4 regions of the Ruegeria sp. D7 genome follow, and region 4 is predicted to be linked to each of the others. Evidence: riboswitches for the same ligand, from Rfam matches in the RefSeq annotation. Region 4 holds a riboswitch; each other region holds the start of a gene.
What was found. Region 4 has a riboswitch for cobalamin ahead of ACRZ9U_RS05980 (energy-coupling factor ABC transporter permease). Riboswitches for the same ligand answer to the same signal wherever they lie in the genome.
Positions count from the first base shown of each region.

Region 1 (5,742 bases), on a different contig from region 4:
GCCGCCTTCGATCATCTTGGGCAGCAAAGCACTCAGATCCGTTTTTACGCCCTCGTAGGAATGGTCGCCGTCCAGATAGGCGAACCCGATGCTTTGATCTTCAAACAAACGCAGCGCTGGTCGCGAATAGTCGCGAATGATCGAAATTTGCCCCTTGGCAATCTCGGTGCTGTATTTGCCAGTCACTGCCTCGTAAATTCGATCCATATCCTTTTGCGTGCGCGCTCCGGCAAGCGAAGCACCGCCATCCGGGTCTTGCTGTACTTGCCAGGGATCGATGAGGCACAATTTCGAGGGCTGCAGCTCTTCCAGCAGAATCCGCGAAAACTCGCCCTTCCAAACGCCAATTTCAACGCTCAGCCGTCCATGCGGCATGGTCTTGAGCACTTCGCGCCGCAGGGAATCCTTCCGCTCGCGCTGCTCAGCTTGCTTCTTGCGGCGATCCTCAGCAGATACAGCTTCACCCATAGACGTCTTCTCCGGTAGAGGAATTTTGCAACGCTTCAACCAGATCAACCCAGTCCGGTCTGGCTCTCAATTCTTCGGCTTTCGACCTGTGCCACTCACATGCTTGGTGATGGAGGTCTGCCAATTGCGGATCTGCCATCATCTCAGATTTGATGTCGTGCATAGCCGGCATGTGTTCCAGAATTGAGCGATCCTCAACATCATTGTGGTTCATCATGAGCCAGTATTTGAGCCCTTGATCCTGCCCCACATGATTGGTGCGCCCACGGTCGCGCTTGACCAAAAAGCTATCAGTGCTGCGCACAGCATAATGATGAATGCGCGCAAATTCATGGCTGAAACCACGCCATGCTTTCCATTTCACTTGGTCTGCTGGGTACAGGTTCCCGCCCGAATCCCGCCACAACACGCCTTCGTATGGCGCGTCAGGGTTCGGTGCATCTTCTGGATTGATCCTGGGACGGTGGGCGCGAAAACGGCTGAATTTTCCGTTGTTGCGGAACAGCGTTTTGAACCCTTTGGTCCGGTGATGCGGATAGCCGTCTTCCGTGGCGGCCTGAAAGAAAGTCTCAGGTACGGGTCGATCAACGAAATCGTTCTGACCCGCGTTTCCGAACATGCGCCAGCAGATCGAGATCGCGTCCGCCACGCCGCTGGCCTCAACGAGGCTTCTTATATCACTATTGGGCAAACGGATATTGATATACTCGTCCACATCCAAACTGAGAATCCAATCCGATGACAGATAGCTTGGATGATTCCGCGCAAGCGAAAATGCACGAACCTGCGGCGCGGCGCGCGGACCCAGCCTGTTTCGTTCGTGGTGAGCCCAGCCAAGCGCTTGCAACCGTTTGCCCATGGCATCGGTACCATCAGCGCAATCATTGGTATAAATCAGAATGTCATCAAAGCCGATTGCGTGGTTGTAGGCCACCCAATCGATCATGAAAGGCCCTTCGTTTTTCATCGTTGTTACGATGAGAAAGGTCTCATTGGTCATAAGTTGTTCTCTTGCCTGTGCCGGTGTCGGATTCCTGTTGACCTATTTAGAATAGCCCCAGAATTTTGTCCAACCAGGTCGCCAGACAGCCGCAACGCTTGCCGATTATTTGATCTACCGATTCTGCGGGATCACCTCGTAACCCGGTTCTTCTGGCTCGTCGTCCAGCATCTCGGTTGGGAACCCTGGCGCCTGGATCTCCAGTCCGGTCGCGTCCTCTAGCCGCCTGATGATGTTCGGGGACAGTTCACGCTCACCATATCGCGCGATACCATCTTCGAAAATCTTGATCATCAATGGGTTTATCTCAAGGGGAACTCCGGCACGGTCGGCGACCTCCTGAAACAGACCGATATCTTTTTTCACCAGGTCCATGGTGAAGGAAATATCGCGCGAGCCGTTCAGGATGACCTGACTTTCGGTCTCGTGCACGAAGGATGTGCCTGACGATATCTTGATCGCTTCATAGGTGGTTCCAAGGTCCATACCGGCGGCCTTGGCTGTCACCAAAGCCTCGGCGCAGGTGATCAGGTTGGCGGTAGCCAGATAATTGGTCAACACCTTCAGAACAGAGGCCGAGCCCAGATCGCCCGTGTGCAAAATGCGCCGCCCCATGGTGGTCAGGAATGGCAGGATACGTTCAAAAGTCTCACGATCACAGCCTGCGAAGATCGAGATATTACCCGTCGCTGCCCGGTGACATCCGCCGGAAACCGGGCAATCCACTGCAGCCCCACCTCGTTCAATGACCATTGCGCCAAGGCGTTTGACTTCGGCTTCATCGGTGGTCGACATTTCCATCCAGATTTTGCCAGGGCCGACCTCTGGCAACATTTCCTGCATCACCGCATCCGAGGCCGCAGGAGAAGGCAAACAGGTTATAACAGCATCGCAATTGCGCATCAGTTGCGCCGGGCTTTTGGCGGCTTTGGCACCCTTGGCGACGAATTCGGTCACCAGATCCGGGTTCAGGTCATGAACCGTCAGATCGATACCGTTTCGTAGCAGCGATCCAGATAGCTTGCCCCCTACATTCCCCAGCCCGATAAACCCTACTTTCATGCGCGGTATCCTCCTGTTCGCATCTTGCTGCCATGCCAGCACGTCGTTGCAGAAGTATCATGCCGCCCAGCGACCCCGACAGGTCGCTTTTTATCCGCTTTTTCACGGATCGGCGCGACTCGCTTGACAAGCAACCCTGCCCTGCCGCATGTCCCTTTCGTTGGTGTCTGCGAGAGCAGATGAAAAGGGAATGCGTCAGCGGTTTTTGCCGTCAAACGCAGCCGCCCCCGCGACCGTGACCGGAGAGGGTGCCCAAAGCCACTGGCAGTATGGCCGGGAAGGCGGGACATCCGACAGAGGCCTCCTCTGACATCCGCAAGCCGGGAGACCTGCCAACGCCCGAAGATGAAACCGGACGGGGTGTTCCGGTGTGGGGCTGTGATCGGCCCGCATGAAACCCCGTCCCCCACGAAGAGGATTTGGGGGGATGAGAGACATGACCGAGACCGCACCGGTCGAACTGCTGGTTTGCACTACCTGCCGTCGCGGGCTGCCTGTCGAGGATGACGCCCAGCGCCCCGGCACGTTGCTGCACAAGGCGCTTGAACAGGCGGGCCTGCCCGAAGGCATTACCTTGAAAGCTGTGGAATGCCTGTCGAATTGCGATGAAGGCTGCTCGATCGTGCTACGCGGAGGACCGGATCGCTGGACTTTCGTGTATGAACATCTGAACGAGATCGACCATGTCGAAACCATCGTCGAAGGCGCAGCCAAATACCTCGCCACCGAGGACGGTTTGGTCAAATGGCGCGAACGTCCTGAACATTTCCGCAAAAACTGTGCGGCCCGCATTCCCCCGATTGGAGCCCTGAAATGAGCAATCTTGAGAAACTCCCCGTCACTGTGATCACCGGCTTTTTGGGCTCGGGCAAAACCACTTTGGTGCAACACCTGATGCAGAACCCGCAGGGCAAGCGTCTGGCGGTGGTCGTCAACGAATTCGGCGATGTCGGCGTCGATGGCGATATCCTGAAGTCCTGCGCCATTCCTGATTGCCCCGCAGAAAACATCATGGAACTGGCCAATGGTTGCATCTGCTGCACCGTGGCCGATGATTTCATCCCGACCATTGAAGCCCTGATGGCACTAGAGCCGCGCCCCGATCACATCCTGATCGAAACCTCCGGTCTTGCCCTGCCAAAACCCCTGCTGAAGGCGTTCGACTGGCCCGATATCCGCTCGAAAATCACCGTCGATGGCGTGATTGCTCTGGCCGATGCCGAGGCTGTGGCCGCTGGTCGGTTTGCACCGAATGTCGAGGCGGTGGATGCGCAACGCATGGCAGATGACTCGATTGATCATGAAACTCCCTTGTCCGAGGTGTTCGAGGATCAGATTTCCTGCGCCGACATCATTCTGCTGACCAAGCCCGATCTGGCTGGCCCGGAAGGCGTTGCGAAAGCGAAAGAGATCATCGCCGCCGAAGCGCCCCGCCCCCTGCCCGTAGTCGAAGTGGCTGAGGGTGCCGTGGACGTCCGCGTCGTGCTGGGTCTAGAAGCCGCGGCCGAGGATGACATGGACGCGCGTCCCAGCCATCACGACGGCCATCACGATCACGAGCATGACGATTTCGAAAGCATCATCGTTGAACTGCCCGAGCAAACCGATCCGATTGATCTGGTCGCCAAGATTGAACGATTGGCCAACGAGTTGAATATCCTGCGCGTCAAAGGCTATGCCGCCGTTCAGGGCAAGCCCATGCGCCTACTGGTTCAGGCCGTCGGTGCGCGCGTGCGTCACCAATATGACCGCCCGTGGGAGCCCGGCGAAGACCGTCGCTCGCGCCTTGTGGTCATTGCCGAGCATGACGATATCAAAGAGGCCGAGATCCGGGATATCCTCGTGGGTGTAACCGAGGCTGCCGAGTAAGACCTATGCACGTCGTCTTCCGCGAAAGCCATGGGCTCGAAGAAACCGAGACCCCGACCGATCTGGGCCAAAGCCCGGCTGATCTGGTGGTGCTGTCCTTTTCCGACAGTGACCTTGGCGCTTTCGCGGCGGGATGGCATCGTGGAGGTGGGCCTGAAGGACGCATGCCAACGATGCGGCTGGCCAATCTGACGGCGCTGAAGCATCCCCTCTCAGTCGACACCTATGTCGAGCAGACACTGGAGGGCGCAAAGGGCATCCTGATCCGTCTGATCGGTGGAGTGCCCTATTGGGCCTACGGCTTGCAGCAGGTTCTGGCGCTGGCGCAGGCCAAAGGGATTGCACTGGCCGTACTGCCCGCAGACGGTCGCGAGGATACGCGGCTGGATGATTACTCTACCCTGCCTGTCTCGACCCTGCGGCGGCTGGCGCATCTGTGCGACACCGGCGGTGAGGTCGCGGCGCAGGCCGCTCTGGCGCAGATGGCACTGGCTGCGGGGTTGTATGCAGGTCCGGTCATGGGCGCCAAGACCATCCCCGAATGCGGTGCCTGGTGCCCAGATCACGGCGTGATCCCTGCAGAAAACGCTCTGCCCGGTGATGCGAAACGTATCATCGTAACCTTCTATCGTGCTTATCTGACCTCGGCGGACACAGCCCCAATCGCAGCGCTGATCCGCAGCTTGCGCGCGCGAGGTTTTGAGGCCGTCGGCCTGTTTGCCCCGTCGCTCAAAGCACCAAATGCCGCCGATTGGCTGCGCGAGACTATTGTAGCGCTGAAGCCTTCGGCGATCGTCAACGCCACCTCATTCTCAGGCAAGGGCGCATCAGGCACCTCACCTCTCGATGTGGCAGAGGTGCCGGTCTTTCAGGTGGCGCTGGCCACCTCACGCCGCAAAGCGTGGGCCGAAGCGGAACGTGGCCTTTCACCAGCTGATCTTGCCATGCATGTGGTCCTTCCGGAAGTGGACGGGCGGATCAACGCGGGCATCGTATCCTTCAAAGAGCCGGGCAAACGCGACCCGCATCTCGAGTATTCTCGCTTCGCTCATCGGGCTGAACCCGAACGGATCGAAGCCATCATCAACCGCGTCTCCGGCTGGCTGAACCTTCACGACAAACCCAAAGCGGAGCAGGTTCCGGCGCTGGTACTATCGACCTATCCCGGCAAAGACTGGCAGATGGCACATGCAGTGGGTCTGGATGCGCTGGCCTCGGCTGAGGCAATGTTGCTCGATCTGCAAGGCGAAGGGTATGACACCGCGCCTACCGAGCCGATTGCTGAAACTCTTCTTGATGCCCGGATTTCATGGCCGCTAGAGGATTATCAGGCGGCGCTGGCG
Region 1 is NZ_JBQFPG010000002.1:375,675-381,416, reverse strand. Features, by position in the region: gene ACRZ9U_RS04765 (class I SAM-dependent methyltransferase) at 1-468, opposite strand, end outside; gene ACRZ9U_RS04760 (glycosyltransferase family 2 protein) at 461-1,468, opposite strand; gene ACRZ9U_RS04755 (NAD(P)-dependent oxidoreductase) at 1,583-2,569, opposite strand; cobalamin riboswitch at 2,675-2,881, shown strand; gene ACRZ9U_RS04750 (DUF1636 family protein) at 2,967-3,347, shown strand; gene cobW (cobalamin biosynthesis protein CobW) at 3,344-4,399, shown strand; gene cobN (cobaltochelatase subunit CobN) at 4,405-5,742, shown strand, end outside.
Region 1: linked by a shared signal. The riboswitch ahead of ACRZ9U_RS04750 (DUF1636 family protein) and the one ahead of ACRZ9U_RS05980 (energy-coupling factor ABC transporter permease) in region 4 are both predicted to bind cobalamin.

Region 2 (5,742 bases), on a different contig from region 4:
TCGTCGGCCGGGCGCGGGGGCTCAATCACACACAGCTCGAAGTGATTATCTCCATCGGCCACGTCTTGCCGCAAACACTGCCCGATCCCATCTGGGTCGTCTACCGGATGTGCCGGAATTTTTGGTTTCGCGCTGCGGGCCAAGTATCTGACCGTTAGATCGGGGCCCAGCCGATACGGTGTTGTCGACCAGAAATGGACCTCAAAAGGCGAGTGCATATAGTTCGAGGCAAAATCACTCGCGACGCGAAACTGACGCTTGCCTTCACGAGTGAGGAAGGCGCGAAATCCTGCGCGCAGCCCTTTGGTGATCAACCTAAGGCTCCATTTTCGTCGCCCTTTGATCGCGTGCTGGACCGCTTGTAATGTGGCGACAAGCCTGCCCAATCGCTCATATTCATCGGGGACGTAGCTGGGAAACACATCCTGATCGACCAATACGAAATCGAACTCGTCGCTGAGTTGTGTGGTCCCCAGATGCGCAAGTGCCTCGGCGTCGATCAGCTTGGGGCCTGGCACGTCAAAAAGCTTGATCGCCATCCCGTGGGCATCCGATTTCCGGTCATCCAGATGCGCGCCGTTGGAAAAGCGAAGTGCGGCTGAATAGGCAGCGGGCTGTTCAAACAGGCCGTGACGGAACTGTTCTGGTAGATCGTTTCTGACAGTGAATGTTGCAGCCACGCACCCGTGACTGCGCCCATGCTGAGCCCTTAAGCGATGGCCTTTCCACCGTGCAACGGCCTCGAGATTGTGGTCAATGACATCATCAACAATATCCGGCGGCAATGCGTTTTGCGAAACATGCGTCAAAGAACCGTCTCCTTGGATAAACCCAGGCAATGATCAAACAGGGGTAAGGCGCTGACAAAGCTAAACCTCTAAATTTGTTCAGCTTACCTCAGATTGTCTAATTTCCAAACACACCAACTATGGACAGCCGTGGCCAGACAAATTCGGCGCGCAGCCCAACCCATTCGGTTGGTGCTACGGACACGTGGTTGCCCGCGCTCGATCCTCGACCAGAGTTGGGTGCCTTCGACTTTATCATTGACGTGTCCGGTGTTCTCGGGCACTCAATCGATTGATGGTTCCCGGTGGTGTTGCCGCGGGATGAAAAGGGAATACGGTGAGGTTTGCCAAAAGGTGCCAATTCCGTAACTGCCCCCGCAACTGTAAGCGGTGAGCAAGGCCAAACAGCCACTGGTCCACAGGGTCGGGAAGGTTGGCCGAGCGCGGACCCGCAAGTCAGGAGACCTGCCATCAGATGTTTAACCAACCCGGGGCGGGGCGTCCTGGAAGGAGGCTTTGATGGCGCGTCAATCGCGTGTTTACATTGTCGGCAGCTTCCGCATGCGCTTGGAAACAAGTGGAGTGGACCATGCCAGATACGCCTGATCATTTCATTCTAGTCTGCGAAAGCTGCACTGAAGGGCTGCCCCTTGATGAAATTTGCGATGCGTTGACCGGGAAATTACATCGCAGTTTTGCGATCCGCGCGTCGTCTTGCATGGCAGGCTGCGATAGTCCCAGAACGGTTGGGTTCCAGGCCGTAGGAAAGGCGCAATACCTTTTTGGTGGCATTCAGACCGCGGATGAGGTGCAGGCGCTGGCTGAGTTTGCAGCGCAATATCGTGAAAGCCCGGATGGCTGGACAAATGCCACTGATCGCCCGCAGGCGTTGTTCAATAAAACCCTCTCGCGCATGCCGCGGATCGAACAGGGGGCATCGCAATGACGTTGCGACCCTTTCTGATTGCCGAAAACCTTGAGTATTATGCCCTTAACGGAGATGTCCTGTTGCAGGGCGTCTCGTTCGAGTTGGACGAGGGTTCCATTCTAGCCATCGCCGGCCCGAACGGGGCGGGGAAAACGACGCTTCTCAATCTGTTGTGCGGCGCTGAGCCGCTGGCACTTGGCGATGTTCGGATCAAAGGACGCAGTCTGAAACAGCTCTCCGCCAAAAAGCGTGCGCGCATGATCGCAGTGGTAGGTCAGCAGGAACTGCCCGATGGACGCTTGGCGTTACGCGATTATGTTGCGCTGGGGCAAATACCCATCCGTGCGGACCGCTCTACCGAAGGCCACGCGCAAGAGCTGGACCGGATTTTAGACCTGACCGGTCTCGCCAATCTCGCGGACAAGCGCATGGCCCAACTGTCCGGAGGCGAACGTCAGCGTGCCCATATCGCGCGTGCTTTGGCGCAGAACCCTTCGTTGCTGTTTCTGGACGAACCGACCAACCATCTGGATCCTGATGCAAAAGGGCGGATGCTGTCTTTGGTCGCCGAGCTTGGGATCACCGTGGTCATGATTGTACACGATCTGGTCATGATCCCCGAATTCGCCACACACGTGGCGCTGATGAAATCGACCCGTATGATCGAGTTTGGGTCGGTGGACAAGGTGCTGACACCCGAAAGAGTCCGCGAAACTTTTGGCGTTGATTTCCTCTGCTTTCTCCACGAAGGCCGCGTGATCCCGGCGCTTGATATTCGAAGAACCACAGTCTCAACTTAGTCGAAGGAACACACTGAGATGAAATACATCTGGCCCGTGGCGTTTGCCACCGCCATGGCAAGCGGTGCTGCTGCGCAAGAAGTCACCGTAGACAACTGCGGCGAACCACTGGTTTTTGATACCGCGCCCGAGCGCCTGGTTGTGCATGACATGAACATGACCGATATGGCCTTTGCATTGGGTCTGCAGGACAAGATCGTCGGCCTGACCGGCATCACCGGCTGGTACAAGACCAGCCCTGATTTTGATGCTCTGCGCGGCGACATCCCCGAGCTTGCGCCGAAATATCCGACCGTCGAAAACCTGGTGGCGGTTGAACCCGACCTGTTCTTTGCAGGTTGGTACTATGGCATGAAGCCGGGTGGTGATGTGACCCCAGATACATTGGAACCGTTCGGAATCAAGACCTTGGTTCTAACGGAAAGCTGTGTCCATCTGGACAAGGATCGCCCCGAAGCCAGCATGGATCTTCTGTTTGGCGATGTGTTGCGCTTGGGCAAGGTGATGCAAGTCGAAGACAAGGCCGAGGCTCTGGTCTCGGGCTGGAAAGAGCAGCTGGCAGCGATCGATGCCAAGACTGCTGAACTGCCCAAGCCCCGCGTCTTTCTTCTGGATGGTCCTGCAGATGCTCCGTTTACCGCCGGTAAATTCGCGATTCCCGATGCGATGATCACAGCCGCTGGTGGTGAAAACGTCACTCATGACATGGACACGAGCTGGGGCCGCACTTCGTGGGAGGCCGTTGCCGCATCGAACCCGGAATTCCTGGTTTTGTTGGATTATCAGACCGGCAATGGCGCCGAGGACACCTTCAAGTTCCTGCAGGAACATCCCGTCATGTCGCAGACTGATGCCGTCAAGAACGAACGCTGGATCGGATTGCGCTACGAAGAGCTGACGCCCGGACCGGCAAATATCGAAGCGATCTCGAAGATGGCGCGCGCGATGCATCCGGGTCAGAGCTGATATGGGCCGATTGGGCCTGACGTTGTTGCTGGGGGCGGTCGTTTTGGCCGCCCTTTTGCTGATTTCCACAATCTACGGCACAACCTCGATACCTTTGTCCGAGACCTTCACCGCGATCTTGCGCGGTACCGGGTTGCAGGACGGAGAGATGTCGCCGCTGCATAGGATCGTATTCGACCTGCGATTGCCCCGCGCGTTGTTGGCAGCCGTGATCGGTGCCGGGCTGGGCATCGTTGGCGTGGTGCTGCAAACGACCACACGTAATGACCTTGCCGATCCATTTCTGTTCGGCCTGTCCTCGGGCGCGGCAGCGGGGGCGGTGTTTGTAATTACCGTGACCGGAGATATTCTGGGTTTCTGGACTCTGCCTCTGGCTGCCTTTTGCGGCGGTCTTGTGGCGTCGGGCATCGTGCTGGCGCTGGTTCATGGGCTTCGCACCAGCGCACCGGAAAAGCTGATCCTTGCGGGTCTGGCTGTGTCATTTTTGTTTTCGGCCATCACCAACTATCTGATCTTCGCCGGTGATAGCCGCGCCGCCCATTCTGTCATCTTCTGGATGCTGGGGGGGCTGGGCCTGGCCCGTTGGGAGACGTTCCCGCTGGTGTGCATCGGTCTGCTGCTGATCCTGAGCTATTCGCTTTATCGCAGCCGCTGGTTGGATGCGCTGCTGACCGGGGATTTGACTGCCGCAACTCTGGGTGTGCCGGTTCGGGGTCTGCGGTTCAGCATGTTTTTCACCGCAGCTTTGGCAACGGCCGTGTTTGTTTCCGTAGCCGGAGTGATTGGTTTTGTCGGTCTGATGGTGCCGCATATTGCACGCGGGATCGCAGGTCCCCTGCACAAAAACCTTCTACCTACCGCCGCTATGGTTGGTGCTGCCTTGTTGACCGGCTCTGACATTCTCAGCAGGCTTCTGCTGGCTCCGCAGGAATTGCCGGTGGGGATCGTCACAACTTCAATCGGATCGGTGTTTGTGTTCTTGCTTTTATTCAGGACAGCGAGAAATCAACGGTAAGGCCCTCGATCTTCGCTCCCAAGATATTTCGTCCTGATCAGGTCTGAGCCGAGTTTAAACCTTTCCGTCAGCCGCTTGGCCGAGCCACTTGAACACAAGCTTGGCGCGGTCGGATGAGGTGTTGTGCAGTTTCACGTAGAAATCCAGTTGCGATGAGATGGTTTGCGGCAACAGTCTGACCAGTTTTCCGGATGCGGTCAGCTCCGAGGTCAGTCCCTCCCATCCCAGCACTGCGCCCATATCGTCCTGAGCGGCCTGAAGCGCGATCGTGTAATTGTTGACCCGATGCGCGGAATTCAGCGGGCCTTCATAGCCGAGTTTCTGCGTCCAGGCACGCCAGTCGGTCCAGCCGGTATCCGGAGCGTCGAGATGAATTAGGGGGACCCTGGCAATATCTTCAACACGTTTGATGGGATTCTGTTGCGCAAACCTTGGGCTACAAAGCGCCATGATCTTGTCGTGAAATAGTGTCTTGAACATGCCCGTTTCGCGACTGGAATCGCCGTAATGGATACTTAGGTCGCATTTTGACGTGTCGATGCCGAGGTCGGTCACGACCTGCGTCACGGAAACATGTCCGTATTGCTTCCAGAATTGCGCAAGGCGCGGGGTGAGCCAAAGTGAACTGACAGCCGTGGTTGAGCGGATCGTCACACCTTTTCTGTCATATTGACGCCGCAACTGCCCAAGTGCTTCGCTGATGCCTTCCAGACCACGTTGAAGGGCAACAAGAAGATAAGCACCGCTTTCAGTAAGTTCCACGCCGCGATGATGGCGCAGAAACAGCGCGCATTGCAGCTCGTTTTCCAGCGCTTTGACCTGATGGCTGATTGCGGCCGGCGTGACGTTCAGCTCTTCTGCAGCGGTCTTGAAGCTTACATGCCGCGCAGCAGCCTCAAAGCTGACAAGCGAACTTACAGGTGGAAGATCGTAGGGCCTGTTGAGCAAGGTGATTTGACCTGTGATGGTTTGTACATCCAATATTATATAAGCACTATCCGAAGATCAGGCTTAGCTGATCTTATTCAAAGTGAATCTTTTTGCAATTGCCCGCCAGCGGTTCACGGTGAAAATTCGCCACAACCGTTTGAGACATGATCAATGGATGTATCAAAGGTCCTCAAGACCCTTGGCGTTCATATCGATCTTTCCTCATGCAATGCGACCCCCGGTTGGTCGTGCACAAGTTGAAGGAGTTGCAGTATGCAGTCACATGCAAAAGTCGTGGTTGTCGGAGGTGGGTGC
Region 2 is NZ_JBQFPG010000014.1:41,575-47,316, forward strand. Features, by position in the region: gene ACRZ9U_RS17130 (catalase family protein) at 1-809, opposite strand, end outside; cobalamin riboswitch at 1,068-1,275, shown strand; gene ACRZ9U_RS17135 (DUF1636 family protein) at 1,378-1,734, shown strand; gene ACRZ9U_RS17140 (ABC transporter ATP-binding protein) at 1,731-2,516, shown strand; gene ACRZ9U_RS17145 (ABC transporter substrate-binding protein) at 2,535-3,482, shown strand; gene ACRZ9U_RS17150 (iron ABC transporter permease) at 3,484-4,497, shown strand; gene ACRZ9U_RS17155 (LysR substrate-binding domain-containing protein) at 4,552-5,445, opposite strand; gene ACRZ9U_RS17160 (GcvT family protein) at 5,701-5,742, shown strand, end outside.
Region 2: linked by a shared signal. The riboswitch ahead of ACRZ9U_RS17135 (DUF1636 family protein) and the one ahead of ACRZ9U_RS05980 (energy-coupling factor ABC transporter permease) in region 4 are both predicted to bind cobalamin.

Region 3 (5,742 bases), 200 kb from region 4:
TGACCTCGGGCGCGTTCGTCGGGGGAAACGGTGGGATCTTCGGCGGCATCCGGGGTGATCTTGACCACCGAAACCCAATGCGTGATTTCAGCCAGATCGCGTAAGACGGCGAGTGGATCAGCCCCTTCGGCATATTGCCCGCTCAGCTCGGTCAACGCGCCTGCAGCATCGCCGCGCAGGATCATATCCATCAGATCCAGCACCCGGCCCCGATCGGCCAGCCCCAGCATCGCGCGCACCTGATCCGCGCTGGTTTCACCGGCCCCGTGCGAGATCGCCTGATCCAGCAGTGAGGTCGCATCGCGCGCCGATCCCTCGGCGGCCCGGGTGATCAACGATAACGCATCCTCGGCAATCTGTGCCCCTTCGGCACCTGCAATTTTGCGAAGCAGTCCGATCATATCCTCCGGCTCGATCCGGCGTAGATCAAAGCGCTGGCAACGGGACAAGACGGTCACCGGGACCTTGCGAATCTCGGTGGTGGCAAAGATGAACTTCACGTGTTCGGGGGGTTCTTCCAGCGTCTTGAGCAGCGCGTTGAAAGCGCTGGTCGACAGCATGTGAACCTCGTCGATGATATAGATCTTGTAGCGCGCGGACGCAGCGCGATAGCGGACGCTGTCGATGATCTCGCGGATGTCATTGACACCGGTGCGGCTGGCGGCGTCCATCTCCATCACATCGACATGGCGGCCCTCCATGATGGCTACGCAGTGTTCACATTGACCGCAGGGTTCGGTGGTAGGGCCGCCGCTGCCATCGGGACCGATGCAGTTCATACCCTTGGCTATGATCCGAGCGGTCGTCGTCTTGCCGGTACCGCGGATGCCGGTCATGATGAAGGCCTGCGCGATCCGGTCCGCCTCGAAGGCGTTTTTCAGAGTGCGCACCATGGCGTCCTGACCGACTAGATCGGCAAAGGTTTCGGGGCGGTATTTGCGGGCAAGAACCTGGTAGGCGGGGCTGGGCGTCTCGGTCATGTCTGCTCTGTCGGATTCGCGTTACGCCGCAGCGTAGAGGCCCCCGCCGCCCGCGTCCACAGCCAGCCGGGACGATTTTCATTTTGGAATGCGTGGGTATGCGGCTAAAATCCACTCTATTCTATTTATTGGACCAGTATGTTGTTGGGTGAAGTTTGTTTGGGGGGAGATTATGTCGCAACTGGTGGTTTATGCGTTGCAGGTCGGCGGAGGCACCTTGGCCTTGTCCTCGATGCCTGGGCGTGGAGGAACGTATGCAGAAGACCTTGATCTTATCGCAGACTGGAAGCCCGGGCTTGTGATCTCGATGACGACTGAGGTTGAGATGATTCAGGATGGTGCGCGGAATTTTGGCGCTGATATTCAGGGGCGTGCCAGCAGATGGGTGCATTTGCCGATCGATGATTTTGGCACGCCACCCAAGGAGATTGTGGAGCGCTGGCCCCGCGTTGGCGCGACTGCCCGTCAGGCGTTGTCAGGTGGTGGCCGTGTGCTAGTGCATTGCCGTGGTGGCTGTGGCCGATCCGGGATGGTGGTTCTGCGTCTGATGGTTGAATGCGGTGAACGGCCTGAGGCGGCATTGAAGCGATTGCGTACGGTGCGTCCTTGCGCAGTCGAGACAAATGCCCAGATGCTTTGGGCCGTTGAACCGGCCCGTGTTCAAGCCGTTTGACGGCCTAGACACCAACATGTGGCGAGATTTCGCCACCGGTATGTGGTACCAGAAGCGAAGCCTCAAGCATGGCGCACGGATGGTTCCTCAGCAGGTCAGAGGGCAGGCTGCTGAACTCGGTCCCGAACATCATGTCAGCGTAGTCATCAAGCCGGTCGATCGCAGTTTCAGGATCGGCGCCGCAGAATACGCGGATCTGATCACATTGGGCGCGAAAGCGGGCGGTACACCCCTCTGGGCAGTGCGACAGGTCTATGCTGCCTTCAATTTCGAACTCAGGTTTTGTGATCGGCTGTGCAGACGACATGGCCTGCGTCAGAGCCCGCGCCATCTGCGCCAATGCGGGGCAGGGTGCGCCAGTACGTTGGCACACGGTCGCCGTGAATTCGTGTGTTTTGGTCTTCCAGATCATCAATGCGCCCTCCGCGCGCAAGGCGCGGGCGTGGCACAGGTTGGTCGTTGCGGAGCACGATCAAACCCGTCCCGGACACCCCGCCCGAGTTTCGGTTCTACATCCGATGGCAGGTCTCCTGACTTGCGGGTCATCGCTTTGCCGACCTTCCCAGCCTTCAAGGCCAGTGGTATCTCGGCATTGCTCTCCGCTTACAGTTGCGGGGGCAGTCTCGGACTAGGTTCTTTCCGGATTTATCCGGGCAGAACCGCACCGTGTTCCCTTTTCATCCCGGCCCGATTGGGCGCGAGAACCATCGCGACATGGCTAGCGGCTGCGCCGTGCCCGAGTCAAGAAGATTGCGTCAGGCAAGTGACGTATGGTCCAGTCACGTCAACCTTGACTTGAGGCGCTTCGGGTGAACTGATCAGTTCAGTCGGTATTGGAGGGCACCATGTTGGACACGCAGCAGGCGGTTGTGACCGAGGATTTTCAAATCCCGTCCGGCCCGGCAATGTTGTCGGCGCGGCTTTACCGTCCGGTTGCCGACCCCGAAAAGGTGGTCGTCATAAACGGTGCGACTGGGGTGCCGAGGGATTACTATCAGTACTTCGCCCGATGGCTCGCCGAAGAACAGGGCATGGCCTGCCTGACTTACGATTACCGGGATTTTGGTCACTCTTTGGTGGGTTCGCAAAAGCGGTCAAATGTCACCATGGCCGATTGGGCGTTGATCGACATTCCATCCGCCCGGGCCGAGATGCGCCGACGGTTTCCGCAGGCCAAGCTATGGAGCATCGGTCATTCCTTGGGCGGAATGTTTGGCCCGATCCAACCCGATATCGATCAGATCGACAGGATGATCTGTGTCTGTTCGGGTCTGGTAACGCTGGCGGATCACCCTTGGCCTTATCGCGCTTTGGCGGCGTTGTTCTGGTATGGTCACGCGCCGCTGGTGGTCAAGGCGCTTGGCTACCTGCCCGGGCGGTTGGTCGGGTTTGGATCGGACCTGCCTGCCCAAGTCTATTGGCAATGGCGCAAATGGTGCACCGCCCCCAAAAGCTATGTGCCAGAGATCGGCACGACACTGCCCGCCGCCCGCTGGAAAGACTTGGGCAAACGTGTCGATCTGTTTACCTTCGCAGATGATGAAATGGTGCCGCCGGATGCTGTCTGGCGTCTTGCCGATCTCTATGGACCCAAAGCCGGGCGCCATCTGCTTGCACCAAGCGAATTCGGAGTGTCCAAGATCGGCCATATAGGTGCATTCGCAAGACGGAATGCGGCAGTCTGGCCTAGACTGATCGCCTGATAGCGCTGGGCACCGGTAGGTCGGTGCCCAGCTTCGTTATAGCCCTTTACGGGATTTTTTCTCGTGCATCACGCTGCGCACCATCTTGCCGAACGCCTTGTCGCGGGCGCGGGCCTGCGCCACCGAAGCGGAATTGTGTTGGTCTTCGCGCCGCAGCTTGCGCCAGCGGTCCAGCCGCGCGGGATCAAGCGTACCAGCGTCGATTGCCGCCTGCACCGCACATTCGGGCTCGGTCTCGTGCTGACAATCCGAGAAGCGGCAATCCAGGCTGAGGTCTGAGATGTCCGAAAATACCTCATCCAACCCCTCCTGCGCATCCAGCAGACGCAACGCGCGCATGCCGGGCGTATCGATCAGCCAGCCGCCATTGCGCATGCGATGCAAGGCGCGTGCAGTTGTTGTGTGCCTGCCGCGCGCATCATCTTCACGGATACCTGCGGTGGCCTGATCCTGCCCCGTCATCCCGTTGGCGAGCGTCGTTTTCCCAACGCCGGATGATCCAAGCAAGGCGCTGGTTTGTCCTTTCGGACACCACGACAGAACTTGTTCGAGATCGCCGTGATCCAGCGCGTTGACCGCAAGTATCGTCAGAAACGGGGCGAGCGATTGGGCCTGATCTACATAAAGGCTCGGATCATCGCACATGTCCGACTTGGTCAGAACGACCACCGGATAGCAGCCTGCCTGATGCGCCAGCGCAAGATACCGCTCCAATCGTGGCAGATTGAAATCGGCGTTGCAGGAACTGACGATGAACAGCACATCAACATTTGCAGCGATCAGCTGCGCCGCTGCCCCTGTACCTGCGGCCCGGCGCTGCAGCAGGCTGCGCCGGTCCAGCACGCGGCGTATGCGTTTGTTTTCATCCGCCATAACCCAATCCCCAACGGCATATGCGCCGGTTGATTGATCCAGAGATAACAAAGGCGATTCACCTTCAGGGCTCAGCCCGATCAGTCGATCCCGGTGTACGGCCGAGATGCGATACGGAAGAAGTGACGGATCAGCCGTATGCTGAGCCGCGAAATGAGAGGACCATCCGAGGTCCGAAAAGGAAAGTAACATTGGTCTGCCTGTGATCAGAAACAGCAATCCCGTCGAATGGCAATCGCGCATCCGCCGGCGACGTGTTCAGGCAATCAGTTGATCGGAAAGGATCAGAACCGGTCTGCCCGAAGGGTTTTTGTTACAATCATAAACGCCCTCCTGCGGCTGATAGGTTCTAAGTGAGAGGTTGGACATCGACCCAAGCGGGGCTCGTTGTGGCTGCTTCCTTCCGGACCTGACCAGGTTGGCGAGGCGCTCGCCCGCGCCAACCTCTCAAAGCCGATATAGGTGCATCCCCTGAAAATGGCAACCCGTCAGAAGGTCAGATGAATACGCATGAAACCATCCGCATCGTCGGGCAGAATGCGTGGATGATACTCAGCAAGTTCTGCAACATGGTGTAGCGCGCGCGGCCCCGTTGTCAGGATCGCGCCCTGCCTTTGGTTTGGTACAAAAGAAAAAGAGCGCGGTGCATGCGCAAGTGGGTCGGCGGGCAGTGTCCCGGCGACGTATTTGCATAGAATATCCTGTATGCTGATCTGAGGCAGGTCAATCATACGGGCTTGTCGCGCAATTGGAAAATGACCGCCGCCATTGGCGCGGTAGTTATTGGTGGCGACAAGGAAACTCTGGTTAGGCGCAATCGGCTGCCCATCGAATTCCAGGTTGCGTATGCGGGAAAATGCCGGATCAATCACTCGACCGAGCGTATCGAACCGCGCCGGTTGCGAAAGATCGATCTGGTAGGTGACGCCATGCAGGACATCGAAATTGAAGCCCGTGCGCTGAGGATCGGCAAGATCGATCGGGGCGTCTGATCCAAGTTGATGGAACAGCCCGGCTGACATCTCAAGCCAGTCCCGAATCTGAGAACCTGAGGCCAGCATCGCGCGCAATTCATTAGGAAAGACACTGAGATCGGCGATATGTCGAACTGAAATCTCGCCTGAGGGGATATCCGTGTAGTACTTGCTTCCTGCGCGCCCGCCGAACTTTGCCGGGGCGGCTGACGATATGATAGGCAAATCTGCCCAGTCGGTATCGACCAAATGCGGGCGTAGGGCAGCGGCCTGAGCCGCCGCAACCAAGGCCAGACCGCGATCCGGTACGCAATATGAGAAGTAGCTGTGCAGCGTGTGTGGGATTGTGCCCACTGGCCTGGTCACCCTTTTGCGCGTCGCAGCGTGGCCGGTCGCAAACAGCTCTGTGATCCTTTGGCATTCGGGTATTTCTGTACCCGATTGAGCGATTGCCCGTGCTTCGACATGGCTGCCTGTAATGCGCCAATCGCCGGTGGTATCTTTTTGCAGTGTCAGATCAATGATCCCAAGATGAGACC
Region 3 is NZ_JBQFPG010000003.1:393,067-398,808, reverse strand. Features, by position in the region: gene ACRZ9U_RS07030 (DNA polymerase III subunit gamma/tau) at 1-980, opposite strand, end outside; gene ACRZ9U_RS07025 (phosphatase domain-containing protein) at 1,153-1,653, shown strand; gene ACRZ9U_RS07020 (hypothetical protein) at 1,658-2,065, opposite strand; cobalamin riboswitch at 2,157-2,377, opposite strand; gene ACRZ9U_RS07015 (alpha/beta hydrolase family protein) at 2,499-3,356, shown strand; gene rsgA (ribosome small subunit-dependent GTPase A) at 3,393-4,421, opposite strand; RNA gene ffs (signal recognition particle sRNA small type) at 4,581-4,679, opposite strand; gene ACRZ9U_RS07000 (bifunctional 2',3'-cyclic-nucleotide 2'-phosphodiesterase/3'-nucleotidase) at 4,718-5,742, opposite strand, start outside.
Region 3: linked by a shared signal. The riboswitch ahead of ACRZ9U_RS07020 (hypothetical protein) and the one ahead of ACRZ9U_RS05980 (energy-coupling factor ABC transporter permease) in region 4 are both predicted to bind cobalamin.

Region 4 (5,742 bases):
TCCGACCACATTGGTTCGAAAAAGATCGGGTGCTCAGGCTGACGCTGTTGGCCCTCGCGCCGCCTTTGCTTTACTACGTTTGGATCGTTGCTGGATCGCTAAGTGCTGGGTTCTTTGCCGGAGTTTTTTCATGACCAAAGAGATCATCAGAACGGCGGATGCGAAGCTGACCGTTTATCTGAACGGTCCGAACTGGGAAGGCGCGCGCGCCGCGACCTTCGGCGATTTTTCCTGCAAAACGCCCGAAGCCGGTGCCGAAATCCTGTGCAAAGGGATCGAGAGGGTGAAAGACGCCGGCCTCAACCGCATTATTGGGCCAATGTCGGGCGACACCTGGCACAGTTACCGGTTCGTCTCGGATAGCGACGGGTCCGCTCCGTTCCTGATGGAGCCTACCAACAAACTTCATGAGCCCAGGGTTTTCCAGTCGGCGGGATTTACAGAGATCAGCCGGTATTTTTCGGCCCGGGTGTCGTTGCGGACCGCCGCTGGATCAGCACCGCCAGTAACCGATGGTTTTGTCGTGGAAGAATGGGATGGAACAGACCCCGAGGCCCTGTTTCGTCAGGTCTTCAAACTTTCAACCCGTGCGTTCTCAAACAACGCGTTCTACAAGCCGATTGCCGAGGCAGATTTTCTGGCCATGTATATGCCAGTTGTGCCGATGATGAAGCGCGAGCTGATCCTTTTTGCGCGCCGCCATGACGGGACATTGGCCGGGTTTCTGTTTGGCATTCCCAATTATGCCGAAGGCCCCAATCCGGCATCCGCAATCCTCAAGACCTATGCAAGTCTCGAACCGGGCGCCGGACGGCATCTGGCTCACCGGTTTCACAAGGCGGCGTTCAGGATGGGGTACGAAACCGCCATTCATGCGCTGATCCATGATGACAACACCTCCGCCGAGCGCAGTGCAGCGGAAGGCGCGACAATATTCCGGCGCTATACTTTGCTTGGACGGAAGCTGAATGGCTGACCTGCTGTCCCAATTCGCCGCGGCGGTTAAACGGGTTCCTGACCGGACAGCCATAGTGGACGGCAAGGGCCGCGAGATCACCTTTCAAACCCTGCACACGCGCGTTCAGCACTTGGCAGGTCGGTGGCAGGACAAGGGTATCCAGTCAGGTGATCGCGTGTTGTTGGCCATGCCTGTCAACGCGGACCTATATGCGAGTCTGGCTGCGCTTTGGACCCTTGGCGCAACCGTTGTCTTACCAGAGCCAGCCTTAGGGCTGGCCGGTCTGCGCCACGCCGCCCGAACAACGAAGCCAAAAGCGTTCTGTGCAGCGGGTGCGTATTCTTTGCTGAAGTTTCTGGTTCCGGATCTCTGGGCCCTGCCCCTGCTGACGCCTGGTAAAAGCCGTAGCAACCCGGTGGCGCAAAAGGTACAACCGGACGATATCGCCCTTATTTCCTTTACCTCTGGTACAACTGGCCAGCCCAAAGCCATTCCGCGCTCGCACGCGTTTTTGATGGCGCAGTACGATGCCATCGCACCCCTCCTCGACAGCCGCAAGGCCGAGCGCGATCTGGTGGCCTTTCCGGTGTTCACCCTGATCAATCTGGCGGCCGGGCGCACAAGTGTTCTACCCAACTGGAGGTTCAGCAAGCCGGACCGCCTGTCGACTGTGCAGTTGGAAAGCTGGCTCCAAACGCAACAGATCACCCGGGCCCTCATCCCACCATCGCTATGTGAAAAACTGGTTCAATCCGACGATACCGGTCCGTTGCACACGGTGTTTACCGGCGGCGGTCCGGTGTTTCCGAGTCTTGTCGAGGCGTTGAGAACCCGGCACAGCCTGTCAGTTGTGTGCGTCTATGGGTCGACCGAGGCTGAACCGATTGCCCATCTTGACGCCGCGGATATCACGGTGAAGGATCACCGCGACATGGCTGTTGGAAGGGGTCTTCTTGTGGGATACCCGGTGCCCGAAATCACGCTCCGCATCCGCGACAATGAAATTCAGGTCGCCGGCGCACATGTGAATGACGGGTATTTGAACCCGACCCACTCAAAGAACAACAAAATCAAGGAAGGTGACGTCATTTGGCACCGGACCGGTGACGCTGGCGCGCTGGATGATGACGGGCGTTTATGGTTATGGGGGCGCGTCGGGTCCGAAATTGAAGTCTTTTCAGGTACGCTCTTCCCCTTTGCTATCGAAGTCGCGGCACAGCGATGGCCAGGTGTAGATCGATGCGCGCTCGTCAATACCAAAGCAGGCCCCACACTTTGCGTCCAAGGTTCCGCGGATCACATCGACGATTGGACTAAATCTGCGCTTGGTTTTGACGTTCCAAATGTGATTTCGATTAAGCACATTCCTATGGACAAGCGTCATGCCTCCAAAGTCGATCGTACGAAACTTACACGCATAATAGAAACCTGACGCAATATGGCTCGTAGGCCACTGAGCCTGCCCAACTCATCGCTCCCGTCGCTGTGCGCGTTAACAGAGGACTGAGTGTAGCGACGAAGTCATTGTTTTAGAATTTCCAATCAAAACCTGCACACCTTGGTAAGGGGAAATCTGCAATTGCCAGTTACATCTGGCCGCATGAAACATATAATCGCAGATACACTGTTAGGGTGCGCCCCGGCGAACGGTTGATACCCATGTCATTGCACAAAGATGTTCGGCTTGACGCGTCATCCAAATCCGTCCCAAACCTCAAGCGTTTCTAACCCAGAACTACTAGCCGGCTTTCTTCTATGCTGCTGCAAGAATCTCAATTAAGCTCACGCACACAATCACGACTAATAACTGCGCGCTCGCGAACTTTGCTGCTCTGCATTTTAAATTGAATAAGCTGTTGTAATGCGTCGATGAACATAAAAGATTGAAATAGAGTTCTCTTGGCTCGGTAGCTTCGGATACCCAGGAGAAACGAGTATGGGGAAAGCAGATATGACAAAACCTACTTCCGCTCAGAAAAAACTTTCGGAACGGTTACCAGTTTATCTATCGTTGGCCTGTATCATATGCAGCTACCTTGTCTCCGCCGCTTCATTGCAAGCTTCTGAGCTTCCCTGGATCAAACTAGATAGAGAGGTTCAGGCGCCATCGGGCGCCAAATCACTCTGCAAAGATTATTCGTGGGCGTGCGCGAATACTCGTACTTCTGGTCTGCCAGAAGCGCAGGAGAAACAGATCGTTAAAGCGATTAACTTGCGCGTCAATCGGAGGATCCGCGCCGTTTCGGATCAAAACCAATACGGGACAAAGGAATACTGGACGCTACCAATGCAGGGGTCAGGGGATTGCGAAGATTTCGCTTTGCAAAAGAAGTTTGAACTAATGCAGAACGGCTTGGATCCTACGAAGCTACTTATTGCAACTGTCTTAGACACCAATCGCAGTGGCCATGCAGTTTTGGTTTATCGCTCGAGTGAAGGCGATTTGATTCTGGACAATGTCACCAACAGGATCAAATCGTGGAAGGAAACGAGGTATCTTTTCCTACGAATACAGGACCCAAATCACCCTGATCGTTGGGTACAGGTTTCTAGCGGCTAAAAACAATGTGGCGCGCCCTCGAGACGCGCCACAATAAAATTTTGGTCCTGCGGCTACTGGTTGTTTCGCGGCAACCCAAGTTTAGGACACCGCTTCAAACTTTGGTCAAGCTTTCGCAGCGTTGTACAAACGCGGAGTCACCAGACCTGTACTGTTCAAACCGCGCATCGCCTTGGCTGCCGCAAGCACTGCCAGATCAGCAATCGGCTCAATGACAATTACCAGCATATAAGCACCGCCAAAGGACAGAACCGACGCCATGGTTTCTGCGCCGAAACCCTGGCCGTAGAAGGCCCAGAACCCAACCCATGCGACTACTCCTCCCTGATACGTCGCACTTAGGGCAAGAGCTTGGCCATATTTGAGGTCAACATATGCTGTGCCGGGTGCGATGATGCGGCTGGCCAGTGCTTGTAGCGCAAATAGCGGCACCAGCAGAGTGGTCAGGTTGATGAAGTACTGCGGAAGATCGAACGGGGCAAAAAACACACCCTGAATCAGGAGACCAGCTGCCAATCCAAAAGCCGCGGGTGCAGCACCGAGAAGCAGAAACAGCGTCGACCCTAGGATGAAGTGGACTTCAGAGACACCAACCGGGAAATGCGGCAGGACTTCGAAGAAAAGGAAAACCCCAACGGTGGCGAGCACCGAGCGCATAACAAAAGATGCAGGTCCATTCGCTCGCAATGTGGAAAACGTTTCTTTCGCTGCGTAAGTAGCCGCACCTGCGGCGGTAACATAGGAAAGCGCGATTTTGGCACCATTCACGATGCCCGGTTCGATATGCATGTTCTTTCTCCCTACCGCCTCACCCGGCGGCTTGTCAGGTTGAATCGACCGTAAGGCCGACAGGTTCAGTCTGGGCATAGCCCGGCGCTTTACGGCAGGTCTCCTGACTCGCGGGTGCTCGCTCCGCCAACCTTCCCGGTTCCATTACGAACCAGTGGTGTCTTGGCATCGCTCTCCGCTCACAGTTGCGGGGGCAGTTACGGAATTGGCGCCATTGAAAACACCGAACCGTATTCCCTTTTAATCCTTTTGGCTTCCGCCATCAGGAACCGAAAACAAATCACCGCTACAATGGCGGCTTCGCCTGTGTCAATTGTCTTTGCGACCTATTCCAATGTAAACTCGACCGAAGCAGGATTCACGCAACCGGTCACGTGATCAACTGGGTAATCCAAGCGTTACCTGAAACCTCTTGAAGCTCTAGCTGCTAGAGGCTTTAAGATTCGAATTAATTCGCGATAGTGCGATCCAAATACGTTAAACTTGTGAACCAGGACGAGACCTATGCTTACAAGGCGCCATTTCATTCAATCCACCACAGCGCTGTTCTCGGCGTCTGCGGCCAGTCCATTGATCGCCAAAACCTGGCCAACCGCATCGCAGAAGACCTATTGGGACAGTCAGGTCACGCCAATTGGTTACGATCCAATGACCTCAAATCCGTGGGGTGTTCATGACCGTTTTTTACCAAGACGCGTCGCGGCAAATGATGGTTTGGTTCCAGGTGACATCCATGTGGATGCCGTCGCGCGCTATCTCTACCATATCGAAGAAGGCGGGACCGCAATGCGCTATGGCGTAGCGATCGCGCGCGGGAACCTTTACGAGCCCGGCACCTATGTTATCCGCCGAAAGGTCGAATGGCCACACTGGACACCAACCGCTTCAATGATCGAGCGCAACCCCGAATACGCGGAATTCCGGAATGGCATGGAGCCCGGGCCGAATAATGCTCTCGGCTCTCGTGCCCTTTATCTATACGTTGGAGACCGAGACACATATCTCAGAATTCACGGCACGCCTGAGCCAAGAAGCATCGGCGGTCGCGCAAGTTCTGGATGTGTGCGAATGATCATGGCTCATATCAATGACCTCTACCCAAATGTGAAAACCGGCTCGACCGCTTTCCTATACTCTGCCGAAGATAGCGTCACAGCCCGCTCATGAATATTGGGCAGCGTACATGGACGTCGCTGCCCTCATTTCGATCAGGCGTCGCGCGCAATGCAGATCGGAGCGCCATTCGTCGCGCGCAATGGTACCAATGTCGTCTCGACGGGTCCGCTGTGCTCATACCAAAAGCAATTGTCTTCGGGCAGGAGGCGCGCTGTGGTCAAATCCTGCGCCGGCCCTGCCAGCGCTACGACCGAATCTGGCACGTTGCCTGGTTCAAGTGCTTTGCTTTTGGCCCCGGTGAACTGGGCTGAGCAACCAG
Region 4 is NZ_JBQFPG010000003.1:196,745-202,486, forward strand. Features, by position in the region: gene ACRZ9U_RS05960 (hypothetical protein) at 1-134, shown strand, start outside; gene ACRZ9U_RS05965 (hypothetical protein) at 131-976, shown strand; gene ACRZ9U_RS05970 (AMP-binding protein) at 969-2,390, shown strand; gene ACRZ9U_RS05975 (transglutaminase-like cysteine peptidase) at 2,895-3,518, shown strand; gene ACRZ9U_RS05980 (energy-coupling factor ABC transporter permease) at 3,624-4,307, opposite strand; cobalamin riboswitch at 4,384-4,596, opposite strand; gene ACRZ9U_RS05985 (L,D-transpeptidase) at 4,812-5,474, shown strand; gene ACRZ9U_RS05990 (hypothetical protein) at 5,516-5,742, opposite strand, start outside.